4 regions of the Cupriavidus sp. SK-4 genome follow, and region 1 is predicted to be linked to each of the others. Evidence: predicted binding sites of a transcription regulator. Region 1 holds the regulator's gene; each other region holds the start of a gene.
What was found. Region 1 encodes FNR, which switches genes on or off when oxygen is low (the NO sensors DNR and NnrR bind a similar motif). Its sites were predicted from a motif close to TTGATNNNNATCAA; they were not measured.
Positions count from the first base shown of each region.

Region 1 (3,204 bases):
ATCCGCGCGGCCTGATCCGGTACACCTCGGAAAACGCGATGCGCAAGGCCTTGTCGGCGGCGGCATCGCGCAAGCGCCTGCTACGTCCGCGCATCATCATCTATTCCGTGATCTGGGTGGTGCTGCTGGCCGGCTTCATGGCTTCGATCGCGCTGCGCACGCCGCTGAAGGTCGACATCATCCGCGACCGTGGTGCGCTGGGCCGTGAAGTGGAAGGCCGCTGGATCGAGAACGTCTATCGCCTGCAGCTGATCAACACGACCGAAGCGCCGATGCAGATCAGCGTGCGCGCCGACAGCGACGAGCTGAAGGACCTGACGGTGGAATACGACAAGCAGGCCGAATCGCTGGCGCCGACGTCCAACCGGTTGCTGCCGATCCGGATCCGCGTGCCGATCGAGGCCGCGGCGCAGGGCACGCACAAGATCAACGTGACAGTGACGAGCGAAGGCACGGAGCGGGGGCATGCCGAAATCCGGCAATCCACCAGTTTCATCGTTCCGCGCGATTTGTGAGGCTAGTGTCCTATTCCATGGCAAGGTATTTGCGGAACAGGGCACTAGGCAGGCGCGGACGTAGTCGTCAAGATAAAGGGGGCAAGATGAGTCAGCAAGGCAATCCGTGGTGGAAGGAGCCGTGGCCGTGGCTGTTGATGAGCGGCCCGCTGGTGGCGATGGTGGCGTGCGGCGTGACGATCTGGCTGGCGTCCACGCATCCGGACATGCCGGTACAGGGTGCAACGCGTCATGGCCTGGTGGTGGAGAAGGCCGATGCCACGCCGCCCAAGGCTGCCGCAGCGAGGCAGCCATGAGGTTGCGCTGGCTGATGTGGGTACTCTGGCCGGCGTTCCTGATGGCTGGCTTTGCGACCGCGACGGTGTTTTCGGTGGTGGACCCCGGTGATCTGAACTTCTTCGGCCAGCCGATCGAAGCGTCCCGCGAATCGGTCTACACCATCGGCTTCCTGATGGCCTGGGTGTTCTGCGCGTTGTCCAGCGGACTGACGCTCTACACCATGCCGACGCGGCTCAGCGATACCGACGAACTGGAATGAGCGGACTGGCGTGAAGTCTGCGCTGCCATGGCCGGATGCGGCACTGGCAGCGCCTTGGCCGCCTAGCAGGAGCGGCTGTAGAGTTGCTTGATGCCTTCGATATCCACCAGCTTGACGTGGCGCTGGCGAATCTGGATCAGGCCGGCTTCGGCAAAGCGGGAGAACAGGCGGCTGACGGTTTCGAGCTTCAGGCCCAGGTAGCTGCCGATCTCTTCGCGGCTCATGCGCATCACGAACTCGGACGCCGAATAGCCGCGCGCCGACAGGCGCTCAGAGAGGTTGATCAGGAAGGCGGCGAGGCGTTCCTCGGCGCGCATTGAGCCCAGCGTGACCAGCATCAGCTGGTCGTGCGTGATTTCCTTGCCCATCAGGCGCAGGAACTGCTGCTGCAGCGATGGCAGGTCTGCCGAGAGGGACTGCAATTCGCTCATGCGGACCACGCAGACTTCGGTATCTTCCAGCGCGGCGGCATCGGAGGCATGCTGCATCTCGCCCAGCCCGTCGAGACCGACGATTTCGCCGGGCAGGTGGAAGCCGGTAATCTGCGAGCGGCCGTCTTCGGTGGTGACGTGGGTCTTGAGCGTGCCAAAGCGCACGGCATAGACCGCGGTGAGCGGATCGCCCATGCGATACAGGGTTTCACCCTTGTGCACACGGATGCGTTCCTGCACCAGCGTGTCCATCTTGGCGAGGTCTTGCTGCGACATGCCGACCGGAAGGCACAGCTGCCCCATGGCACAGGTGGAGCAGCGGGGCGACATCTCGGTAACGGGAATGGAGGTGAGCAATTGGAACCTGCTAGAAATGGCAGCGTGGGCGCGATTAGGACATTTTACCGTGCGATGTGATGTGGTAGGGAGTAAGAATTGACATTTGGCGTGCTGATCAGCGTTTTTCTGCTGGCCTTGCTTGGCGGGGTCCACTGCGCCGCCATGTGCGGCGGCGTGGCACTGGCCGTGGAGCAACGCCGCGGCGCGACGGCGACGATCAGTCTGGTACCCAACCGCGCCGCCTGGCTGGGCGAGTTGCTGACCATGCACGTGGGCCGGATCTCGACCTATATGCTGCTTGGCGCCGCGCTCGGCGCGGTCGGTGCCTCGGCGTGGAAGCAGGACTACCTGCCGGTGCAGCGCTGGCTGTTTGGCGCGGGGAGCGTCATGCTGCTGTGGTCGGGCTGGCGGTTGCTGCGCGGCAACACTTTTACCGTCGACTGGCTGGAGCGGCTGGCGGCGCGCGCCAGCACCACGGTGGCGCGGCGGCTGGGTGGCCTGGCAGGCAGCATGCCGGCCTTTGTGCGGGCGCGCGGCGGCCTGGCGCAGCGCTATGGCGTGGGCCTGGCGTGGGGCCTGGTGCCGTGCGGCATGGTCTATGGGGCGCTTACGCTGGCGCTGCTGGCGGGCAACGCGGCGTCCGGGGCACTCGTGATGGGCGTGTTCGGGCTCGGCACACTGCCTAACCTGCTGGTGCTTTCCGGCCTGTCGGGCTACTTGCGCACGCTGTCGCGACGTCCCGGCGTGCGCCTGGGGGCCGGCCTGGCGGTGATGGCGTTCGGCGGTCTCGGCATTGCGCGAGCGGTGCTGCTGCCACATTCGCTGGCCGAGCATGGATTCTGCCTGGTGTTCTGAGGCGCCGGCGCCGCCCGGGCAACGGATGATGGTTGCAGGCGGGGGCGGGAATGCCATACAATCGCCAACATTGCGGTATCGCGCGGTGTAATATGAGCCGCGGTAAGCAGCGGGCGAGCAGCGCCAGGCGGCCTTCATACCAGAAGGCGCGTTCAGGGCAGGGGAAGCGGAAGGTTTTCGATGCCCGTCCCGTCCCCACAGTCCATCCGGTTCAAAAGATCTGGTTCAAAAGTCCGGCTGGCACTGCGGTGTTGGCGATGCCGGCCTTGCTCCCGATACCCGTTTTTCTTGCGTCCGAGGCCTTCAGTTCGCTGACAGTGACGTCCGATATGTGCGGATGCGCTACGCAAGAGGTTCGCTGGCCGGCCCATAACGGCATGCGAACGATCTCCTGCCGGAACGCCCGGCAACTCGATGCAAAGATAGGGAAGCGCACGGCCTTGGATGCAGCAGGTATCCGGCTAGCTGCGCAATGAGATGGCGGTGGCTTTCGCACCGCTGTATCCAAAATCTCCGGTGCCCCGGA
Region 1 is NZ_JFJW01000020.1:68,656-71,859, forward strand. Features, by position in the region: partial or broken gene CF68_RS38030 (4Fe-4S dicluster domain-containing protein) at 1-515, shown strand, start outside; gene CF68_RS04730 (membrane protein) at 602-811, shown strand; gene CF68_RS04735 (hypothetical protein) at 808-1,053, shown strand; gene fnr (fumarate/nitrate reduction transcriptional regulator Fnr) at 1,116-1,841, opposite strand; gene CF68_RS04745 (sulfite exporter TauE/SafE family protein) at 1,920-2,678, shown strand.

Region 2 (3,204 bases), on a different contig from region 1:
ACACCACGCGCGAGTACCGCGCCCGCGGCACGAAGCGTACCGGCTGCGCGCCATCGTTGGCGGCAGCGGCCCGGGCACCAGTGTCCGCTGGCCGCGCGGCATCCTCGCGCAGGTAGCGGTCGAACACCATCGCCACACGCCGTACCAGCAGCCGGCCCAGCGGCGTCACGGTGATGCGTTCCGGCGCGCATTGCACCAGCCCGTCCGCGCCGAGTGCGGCGAGGTCGGCCAGCTCCGGCGCAAAGGCCGTGCTGAAGCAGATGCCGTGGCGCGCTTCCAGCGCCGGGATATCGAGCATCCCATTGCACATCAGGTCGCCGATGATCTCGCGCCGCAGGTGGTCGTCGGCGTTCATCTCCACGCCGCGCGCCAGCGGCAGGCGGCCGTGGTCGAGCGCGCCGTAGTACTCGTCCAGCGTGCGCGCGTTCTGCACGTAGCGCCCCGCGATCGCGCCGATCGCGGAAATGCCGAGCCCGACCTGGTCGTAGCCGGCATGCGTGGAGTAGCCCTGGAAGTTGCGCTGCAGCCGTCCTTCGCGCTGGGCCACGGCGAGATCGTCGTCGGGCAGCGCGAAATGGTCCATGCCGATATAGACGTAGCCCTCGGCGGTCAGCCGCTCGATGGTGGAGACCAGGATGTCGAGCTTCTCGCCGGCGGGCGGCAAGGCGTTTTCATCGATGCGGCGTTGCGGCTTGAACACATGCGGCAGGTGCGCGTAGCTATAGACCGAGAGCCGGTCGGGACGCAGCGCCAGCACCTGCTCGATGGTGCGGCCAAAGCGCGCCGCGGTCTGGTGCGGCAGGCCGTAGATCAGGTCCAGGCTGACCGAGCGGAAACCCAGCGTGCGCGCGGCATCCACCACGGCGCGGGTCTCTTCGAAGGGCTGGATGCGATGGATGGCCTGCTGGACCTCGGGATCGAAATCCTGCACGCCCAGGCTGACGCGGTTGAAGCCCAGCTCGGCCAGCAGCGCCATGCGGGCGTGGTCGACGCGGCGCGGATCGATCTCGATCGAATGCTCGCCCTCGGCCGCCAGTTCGAAATGCTCATGCAGCAGCGCCATCACGCGGCGCATCTCGTCGGGGTCGAGGAAGGTCGGCGTGCCCCCGCCCCAGTGCGACTGCAGCACCTGGCGGCGCGGCCCGAGCCGGTCTGCCACCAGCGCCATCTCGCGGCCCAGGTAGCTGACGTAGCGGGCGCTGCGGCCGTGGTCGCGCGTGATGATCTTGTTGCAGCCGCAGTAGTAGCAGATGTTCTCGCAGAACGGGATATGCAGGTACAGCGACAGCGGCGCCGGCGCGTCGGACCGGCAGGCGGCCAGTGCGTCGTGGTACAGCGACAGGTCGGGGCCGCTGCGGAAGCGGTCGGCCGTCGGGTACGAGGTATAGCGCGGGCCGTTGCCGTCGATGCGGCCGGCCAGCGCGCGGAAGTCGGACAGCGCGCGGCGGTCGGGCGCAGGGGAAGTCATGGCAGACGGGATCATTGGGGGCGCGGGGGTATGGGTGTATGACGGCCCATCGTAGGGCCGCACCGCCGCTGGCGCGTTGACCGCCGTCAACCGCGGGCATTGGACCTGTGGGCGGCAGGCGTCACATTGGTGTCATGTGTGGCGGATACGCTGCGCGCCACCGCCGGCCCGCGCGTCACCTGCCCCTGCAATGCCAACTCCCGACCAGACACCAACGCATCCGCCGTACCCACCGCTGCGCAGCCACCTGGCAGCACCGGCCCGGCACCGGCGCCGCCTGCTTGCCGCCGCCGGCGCGGCCCTGGCCCTGCCCGCCTGGCCAGCGCTGTCGCAGACGCAGGCGCGCCGCACGGTCGTGGTCGGCCACCTGCTCGACCGCGGCGGCGCGCAAGCCGACCTTGCGCGCGACTACCTGGCCGGGGCCAAGGTCATGTTCGATGCTGTCAACGCCGGCAACGGCCCGGTGGGCATCGCGCACGTGGTCCGTGACGCCGATCCCGACCCGCGCCGCGCGCTGGCGCAGGCGGTGTCGCTGGCCGATACCGAACGCGCCGAGCTGCTGTTCGGCCCGGGCGACCGGCTGTTGCCGGCGCTGGCGGCATCGGCCGAGCTGGGCCGGCGCGGCGTGCAGATCGTGGCGCCGCTGTCGGGCCTTGGGCTGACGGCCGACAACGTCTGGTTCACCCGCGCCGACTACCAGGCCGAACTGGACGCGGCGGTACGCCAGCTGCGCAGCTATGGCCTGACCAGCATCGCGCTGGCCCTGGCGCCGGACTTCGCCGCCCCGTCGCTGGCACGGCTTGAGGCGCAGACCGGGACGCGCGCGGTGCCGCTCGACGCCAATCCCGATGCCGCCGCCCGGCGCATCGCCGCCACCCGCCCGGGCGCGGTGATCGTGGCGGGCGATACCCTTGCCTACGCCGGCCTGGGCCGCGCGCTGGCGGTGCAGGGCTGGTACGGTTTCCTGGTCGGGCTGTCGTCGGTCAGCGCCACCGCCGCGCGCGAGATCCTGGGCGCTGGCTACAACGGCGGCATGGTGCTGACCCAAATCGCGCCCGGGCCGCAACAGGCCACGCTGCGGGTGGTGAAGGAACACGTGGCGCGCATGAAGCAATACCTGGATGAGCCGCCGTCGCCGGCCACGCTGGCCGGCTATATCGGCGCGGCGTGGCTGGCGCGCGCGCTGGCCGGCCTGCGCGGCAGCGGCGCGGCCGAGATGCGGCGGGCGCTGCAGGGGCGCGTGGACGTGGGCGACTTTGCGCTCGACTTCACGCACGGGCAGCGCGGCTCGCAGTACGTCACGCTGGCGGCGTCAGCCGCGCGGTAAGGACAGGCGCGCGCGCAGGCCGCCTTCGGGGCGGTTGCTCAGGGTCAGCTCGCCGCCATGGCGCGCGGCAATGTCGGCCGCGATCGACAACCCCATGCCGACCCCGCCGGTGGCACGGCTGCGCGAGGATTCTACGCGGTAGAACGGCTCGAGCAGCACAGCCGCCATACTAGGTATGCCCGCACCCGGCGTCCCGTCAGCCTGGTAGGCCTTTGTTTCGGGACTGTAGCGCCCCGTTCAGCCCGGGGCCGTCTTGCCGCCGGTTCCCAGCAGCGCCTTGAGCGCGCCGAGCCGGTCCTTGGGGCTCATCGCCGGGGTTTCATCGACTGGCGCAGGCGCTTCCTCCAGCTTCATCTCGCCGATAAAGCGCGAAGGCTGGCACGAGTAGGTCTCTCGCGCGCGCTTGCGC
Region 2 is NZ_JFJW01000087.1:393-3,596, forward strand. Features, by position in the region: gene hemN (oxygen-independent coproporphyrinogen III oxidase) at 1-1,483, opposite strand, end outside; gene CF68_RS18530 (ABC transporter substrate-binding protein) at 1,659-2,795, shown strand; partial or broken gene CF68_RS18535 (ATP-binding protein) at 2,781-2,981, opposite strand; gene CF68_RS18540 (UvrD-helicase domain-containing protein) at 3,033-3,204, opposite strand, start outside.
Region 2: the regulator FNR is predicted to act here: its motif matches at 1,545-1,558, upstream of hemN (oxygen-independent coproporphyrinogen III oxidase).

Region 3 (3,204 bases), on a different contig from region 1:
TCGGACGCCGGCCCGTGCTGATGATGGCAGTGGTCATCGACGCCATCTGCGGTGTCGCTTCAGCCTTTGCACCGGACTTCCAGTGGCTGCTGTTGCTGCGTTTCCTGACCGGCATCGGGGTCGGCGGCACGCTGCCGGTCGACTACACCATGATGGCCGAGTTCCTGCCCTCGGACCGGCGCGGTCGCTGGCTGGTCCTGCTGGAGTCGTTCTGGGCCGTCGGCACGATCCTGCTTGCCATTCTTGCGCTGATCGCGGTGTCGCGAGGCAATGATGCCTGGCGGCTGATCTTCCTCGTCACGGGCATCCCCGCCCTGGTCGGCGTGGTCTTCCGTTTCTTTGTTCCCGAGTCTCCGCTCTACCTGAATAAATCAGGGCGCTCGGCCGAGGCGCGCGCGGTGCTGCAGCGTGTCGCCACCGCCAATCGCGTGTCCGTGGAAATCGGCAACCTGGAGCCGCAGCCGATGGAGCGCAAGTCGGTCTTTGCGCTGTTCGCGCGCGGATGCCGGCGCCGCACCATCTGCCTGCTTGCCGCCTGGGCGCTTATCTCGATCGCCTACTACGGCGTCTTCGTCTATCTGCCGGTCAAGCTGGCGGGCCAGGGCTTTGGCTTCATGCGTGGCCAGGTCTTCCTGATCGTGCTCGCGCTGGTGCAGCTTCCCGGGTTCGCGCTGGCCGCGCACGGCGTCGAACGCTGGGGCCGCAAGCCGACCCTGATCGGCTTCCTGCTGCTCAGCGCGGCAGGCTGCATGCTCTACAGCCTGGGTACGTCCACCGCGCTTATCGTCGGCTCGACCCTGCTGATGAGTTTCTCGCTCCTCGGTACCTGGGGCGCCCTCTACGCCTTCACGCCCGAGGTGTACCCGACCGACCTGCGGGCCAGCGGGATGGGCACTGCCGGTGCGATGGCACGCTTTGGCGGCCTGTTCGCGCCGTCCATCATTGCGCCGATCATGGCCAGCCAGTTCACCCTCGCCCTGGCGCTGCTTTCGTCATTTCTTGCCGTGGCGGCGATCGCCATCTACATGGTGGATATCGAGTCGAAGAACCGCGCGCTCGACTAGCGCAAGGCACCGCCGGCCGCTCCCGGCGGTTCAGGGAGCCCGCCGGCGGCGCTGGCGTGGGCGGGTCCCGAAAGCGAAGCCACGGGCAGGGCGGCCCGCTTCCATTACAATCCGGCTGCAACGGCGCGGCGCGCTGGTCGACCCGATCTCGCCGCCCGCTTCACCTGCTTGTCCCTATCCCGCCGAGCCCTCGCCGCCAGCCATGAAACAAGATCCGCGCTTTCCCAACCTGTTCATCCTCGACCACCCGCTGATCCAGCACAAGCTCTCGCACATGCGCGACAAGGAAACGTCGACGCGCACCTTCCGCGAGCTGCTGCGCGAGATCACGCTGCTGATGGGCTATGAGATCACCCGCAACCTGCCGCTGACCACGCGCCGCATCGAGACGCCGCTGGTGGAGCTGGACGCGCCGGTGATCGCCGGCAAGAAGCTGACCATCGTGCCGGTGCTGCGCGCGGGCGTGGGCATGAGCGACGGCCTGGTCGAGCTGATCCCGTCGGCGCGCATCGGCCATATCGGCGTGTACCGCGACGAGCAGCACCGCCCGGTGGAATACCTGGTGCGCCTGCCCGACGTGGAGGACCGCAGCTTCATCCTGTGCGACCCGATGGTCGCCACGGGCTATTCGGCTGCGCATGCCGTGGATGTGCTCAAGCGGCGCGGCGTGAAGGACGAGGCCATCACCTTCGTTGCGCTGGTGGCGGCGCCCGAGGGCGTGGAAGTGTTCCAGAAGGCGCATCCGAACGTGCAACTGTTCGTGGCCTCGCTCGACAGCCATCTCGACGAGCACGCCTACATCGTGCCGGGCCTGGGCGATGCGGGCGACCGCCTGTTCGGCACCAAGAACTGAGTCGGGCGGCGGCGGGCTGGCTTGCGCTTGACCGGCCTCAATAGTCCGCGCCACAGGGCTCCCTACACTGGCGGCAGGCGCCGGCGAGACCTCGCCGGCAGCCATCGCCAACGCAAAGGGAGCCAAGCATGGAAGCCTTCAAGATCCTGTTCAGTACCAGCACCGGCCTGATGAGCCTGGGCGTGATCGTCTTCATCATCGGCATGGGGTGGTTCTTTGCGCGGATGTTCGCGCGCAAGATGCGCGAGGATGCGGCAGCGGCCAAGGCGCAGCAACAAGCGCAGCGCCGCTAAGAGAAAGGGCCGCATCGCGCGGCCCGCTTTCCGTCAGTCCGGGTCTTTACTTCTTCTTGCCCAGCAAGCTGCCCAGCACACCACGGATCAGTTCGCGCCCCACCTGCGACCCCACCGTGCGCGCGGCCGACTTGGCCATCGACTCCAGGATCGAATCGCCGCGGCCGGTCTTGCCGGTGCCCTTGGTCAGGGTGCCGAAGATGTCGCCGGCCGTGCCGAGCCAGCCACCGTCCTGCTCACCCGCTGGCTGCCCCGCCGGCACGCCGCCAGCGCCCTTGCCGTTGCCATTGCCGACCGTCGCCACGCTGCCGCGCAGCTTTTCATAAGCGGATTCCCGGTCCACGGTCTTCTCGTAGGTGCCCGCCACCAGCGAGCTGGCGATCAGCTGCTTGCGCTCTTCCTCCGTCGCCGGGCCGATGCGGCTGCCCGGTGCCAGCACCCAGGCGCGCTCGGTCACGCAGGGCGTGCCCTTGGCGTCCAGGAACGACACCAGGGCCTCGCCCACGCCCAGTTCGCTGATCGCGGTTTCCAGGTCCAGCTTGGGGTTGGCGCGCATGGTGGTGGCCGCCACCTTGACCGCCTTCTGGTCGCGCGGGGTAAAGGCGCGCAGCGCATGCTGCACGCGGTTGCCCAGCTGGCCCAGCACGGTGTCGGGAATGTCGATCGGGTTCTGCGTGACGAAGTACACGCCCACGCCCTTGGAACGCACCAGCCGCACCACCTGCTCGATCTTGTCAAGCAGCGCCTTGGGCGCATCGTTGAACAGCAGGTGGGCCTCGTCGAAGAAGAAAACCAGCTTGGGCTTGTCCAGGTCGCCGGCCTCGGGCAGCTTCTCGAACAGCTCGGACAGCATCCACAGCAGGAAGGTCGCGTACAGCCGCGGCGCGTTCATCAGCTTGTCGGCGGCCAGGATATTGACCACGCCCTGGCCCTTCTCGGTCTGGATGAAGTCTTCCAGGTTCAGCATCGGCTCGCCGAAGAAGACGTCCCCGCC
Region 3 is NZ_JFJW01000095.1:9,335-12,538, forward strand. Features, by position in the region: gene CF68_RS20370 (MFS transporter) at 1-1,064, shown strand, start outside; gene upp (uracil phosphoribosyltransferase) at 1,267-1,917, shown strand; gene CF68_RS36375 (DUF3149 domain-containing protein) at 2,046-2,210, shown strand; gene CF68_RS20380 (helicase HerA-like C-terminal domain-containing protein) at 2,257-3,204, opposite strand, start outside.
Region 3: the regulator FNR is predicted to act here: its motif matches at 1,945-1,958, upstream of CF68_RS36375 (DUF3149 domain-containing protein).

Region 4 (3,204 bases), on a different contig from region 1:
ACGCGCAAGCTCGAATACGTCATTCCCGACGTGCTGGCGCAGGGCGCCGATACGCTGGTCTCGATCGGCGGGATCCAGTCGAACCACACGCGCCAGGTTGCCGCCATCGCGGCGCACCTGGGGCTGAAGTGCGTGCTGGTGCAGGAGAACTGGGTCAACTACTCCGACGCGGTCTATGACCGCGTGGGCAACATCCAGATGTCGCGCATCATGGGGGCCGACGTGCGCCTGGCCAGCGAAGGGTTCGACATCGGTATTCGCCCCAGCTGGGAAGAAGCCATGGAGAGCGTGCGCAAGGCGGGCGGCAAGCCCTACCCGATTCCGGCAGGCTGCTCGGAGCATCCGCTCGGCGGTCTCGGTTATGTAGGGTTCGCGGAGGAAGTGCGGGAGCAGGAAGCCGGACTCGGCTTCAGGTTCGACTACATCGTCGTCTGCTCGGTCACCGGCAGCACCCAGGCGGGCATGGTGGTGGGATTCGCTGCCGACGGTCGCGCGGACCGGGTCATCGGCATTGATGCCTCGGCGAAGCCGGAACCGACGCGCGCGCAGATCCTGCGCATCGCACGCCATACCGCGGAGCTGGTCGACCTCGGCCGCGACATCACTGAAGCGGACGTGGTGCTGGACACCCGCTATGGCGGCCCCGAATACGGCCTGCCTTCGGCGGGCACCCTGGAAGCCATCCGCCTCAGCGCTCGGCTGGAGGGCATGATGACCGACCCGGTCTACGAGGGCAAGTCCATGCAGGGCATGATCGACATGGTCCGTCGCGGCGAGTTTCCGCAAGGATCGAGAGTCCTCTTCGCACACCTGGGCGGGGTACCGGCACTGAATGCCTACAGCTTCCTCTTCAAGGACGGGTGAGTCCGTGCGCCGGATTCCCCCGATGCCCGGCTAATTGCCATCGGCCGCCTGCGCGCCGGCCCCAAAGCGCAGGCGCAGGCTCCGGTTGGCATCCTGCAGCGAACCGTCCGCCGCTTCCACCACGCGGTGCAGGTAGTCTTCGCTGGCGTCGAGCAGTGCCCCATACAGGGTGTGGCACAAGCCGCGCGCGGTGCGGCCGGGCCAGTCCTGCGGCAGCATCGCTTCGGGCAGGTTGGGGTCGCGCAGCAGCACGCGCCGGTATTCGTGCACCAGCAGCGTCCGCACGAAGAAGGCATCGGCCGGAGCAAGCCCGGCGGCCTCTTCGGCCAGCGGCGTAAAGCGGCGCAGCAGTGCCTGCCAGGCAGCGGCCACGTCGCCGAGCTTGAAGGTCTGGTGCATCAGCGCCTGCAGTGGCCGGATGGAAAACGCCTCAAGGCTGCTCGCCTCCATCACCGCCACATCGTCCTGCGCGCGTGCGGCCTGGACGATTTCGCGCAGCGAGGCGAGGTCTGCATTGGGGTGGGCCATCACCCCTGGCGCAATGGCGCCGAAGCCCTCCCACAGCAATTCCCGCTTCAGCTTCTGCCGGACCGTGGCGCGTACGTCACCGCGCACCATCACCAGGGTCCAGCGGCCATCCCATTCGGATGCCTCGCCCGCATAGATGCGCTTGCCGGCGTGCAGTACACGCTGCAAACCGGCTTCTGACAGCCCGTAGTAGCTGCGCCGCCCGATCCTGGTCGCGGCCAGCCAGTCGTCGGCGGTCAGGCGGAAGGTGGCGGTTCGCACCAGCCGGTCATTGATGCCGAACGGCGCCGCCAGCCGGATCAGGCTGCCCAGCCAGATTGCCTGCGGCCGCGGCGCCACCACATCGCCGAACAAGGTCAGCAGCATGGAATTGGCGCCCAGCTTCAGCCCGCGTGCCAGCCGCGCCACGCGGGGAGAAACCGGATCTGTGCCTGGCGTCGCCATCGGCCTGCTCCCTGAAGTGATACACAAATGCAGATTGATTGAATCAAAGTGTATCACTACCATCCGTTGCAACTGACGATGTTGATGCAGGTCAAGACCCCGATTCAGAGCAACCAAGAGCGGAGCAAAGGATGTACGCACAGCTGGTGGAGACAGGAGCGACGAGGCTTCGCGCCATGGAAGAAATGGAGCCGCAGGAACGCGAGTTCCAGGCGCGCGTCGATGCCGGGATCAAGATCGAGGCCAAGGACTGGATGCCCGAGGCCTATCGCAAGACCCTGGTCCGCCAGATCTCGCAGCATGCGCATTCGGAGATCGTGGGCCAGCTGCCGGAAGGCAACTGGGTCACCCGCGCGCCGACGCTGGAGCGCAAGGCAGTCTTGCTGGCCAAGATCCAGGACGAGGCTGGCCATGGCCTGTATCTCTACAGCGCGGCCGAGACGCTGGGCGTGTCGCGCGACCAGATGCTGGGCGACCTGCACACCGGCAAGGCCAAGTATTCCAGCATCTTCAACTACCCGACGCTGAGCTGGGCCGATATCGGCATGATCGGCTGGCTGGTCGACGGCTCGGCCATCATCAACCAGGTGCCGCTGTGCCGCTGTTCGTTCGGCCCGTATGCGCGCGCCATGGTGCGCGTGTGCAAGGAAGAGTCGTTCCACCAGCGCCAGGGCTACGACATCCTGCTGTCACTGTGCAACGGCACCCCCGAGCAGAAGCAGATGGCGCAGGACGCGCTCAACCGCTGGTGGTGGCCGGCGCTGATGATGTTCGGCCCGTCCGACGGCGATTCGCCCAACAGCGCGCAATCCATGCAATGGCGCATCAAGCTGTTCTCCAATGACGAGCTGCGCCAGAAGATGGTCGACCAGACCGTGCCGCAGGCCGAGTACCTGGGTTTGACCATTCCCGATCCCGAGCTGAAGTGGAACGAGGAGCGCGGCCACTATGACTTCGGCGAGATCGACTGGTCCGAGTTCTACAACGTCATCCAGGGCAACGGCCCCTGCAACCGCGACCGCCTGCGCACCCGCGTCAAGGCCTGGGAAGAGGGCGCGTGGTTCCGCGACGCCCTGGTGACCCACGCCGACAAGCAGGCCCAGCGCGCCGCCGCCTGACGCCGCGGCGCCCGGCACCGCCATCCATCCAACGCAATGACACAGGAGGTTGCCATGAAAGAGTGGCCGCTTTGGGAGATCTTTATCCGCAGCCAGCACGGCCTAGCCCACAAGCACGTGGGCAGCCTGCACGCGCCCGACGGCGAAATGGCGATCAACAACGCGCGTGACGTCTATACGCGCCGCAACGAGGGCGTCAGCGTCTGGGTGGTGAAGGCCGGTGATGTCGTCGCCAGCAGCCCCGGCGACA
Region 4 is NZ_JFJW01000051.1:68,724-71,927, reverse strand. Features, by position in the region: gene CF68_RS10165 (1-aminocyclopropane-1-carboxylate deaminase) at 1-864, shown strand, start outside; gene paaX (phenylacetic acid degradation operon negative regulatory protein PaaX) at 895-1,836, opposite strand; gene paaA (1,2-phenylacetyl-CoA epoxidase subunit PaaA) at 1,968-2,954, shown strand; gene paaB (1,2-phenylacetyl-CoA epoxidase subunit PaaB) at 3,009-3,204, shown strand, end outside.
Region 4: the regulator FNR is predicted to act here: its motif matches at 1,918-1,931, upstream of paaA (1,2-phenylacetyl-CoA epoxidase subunit PaaA).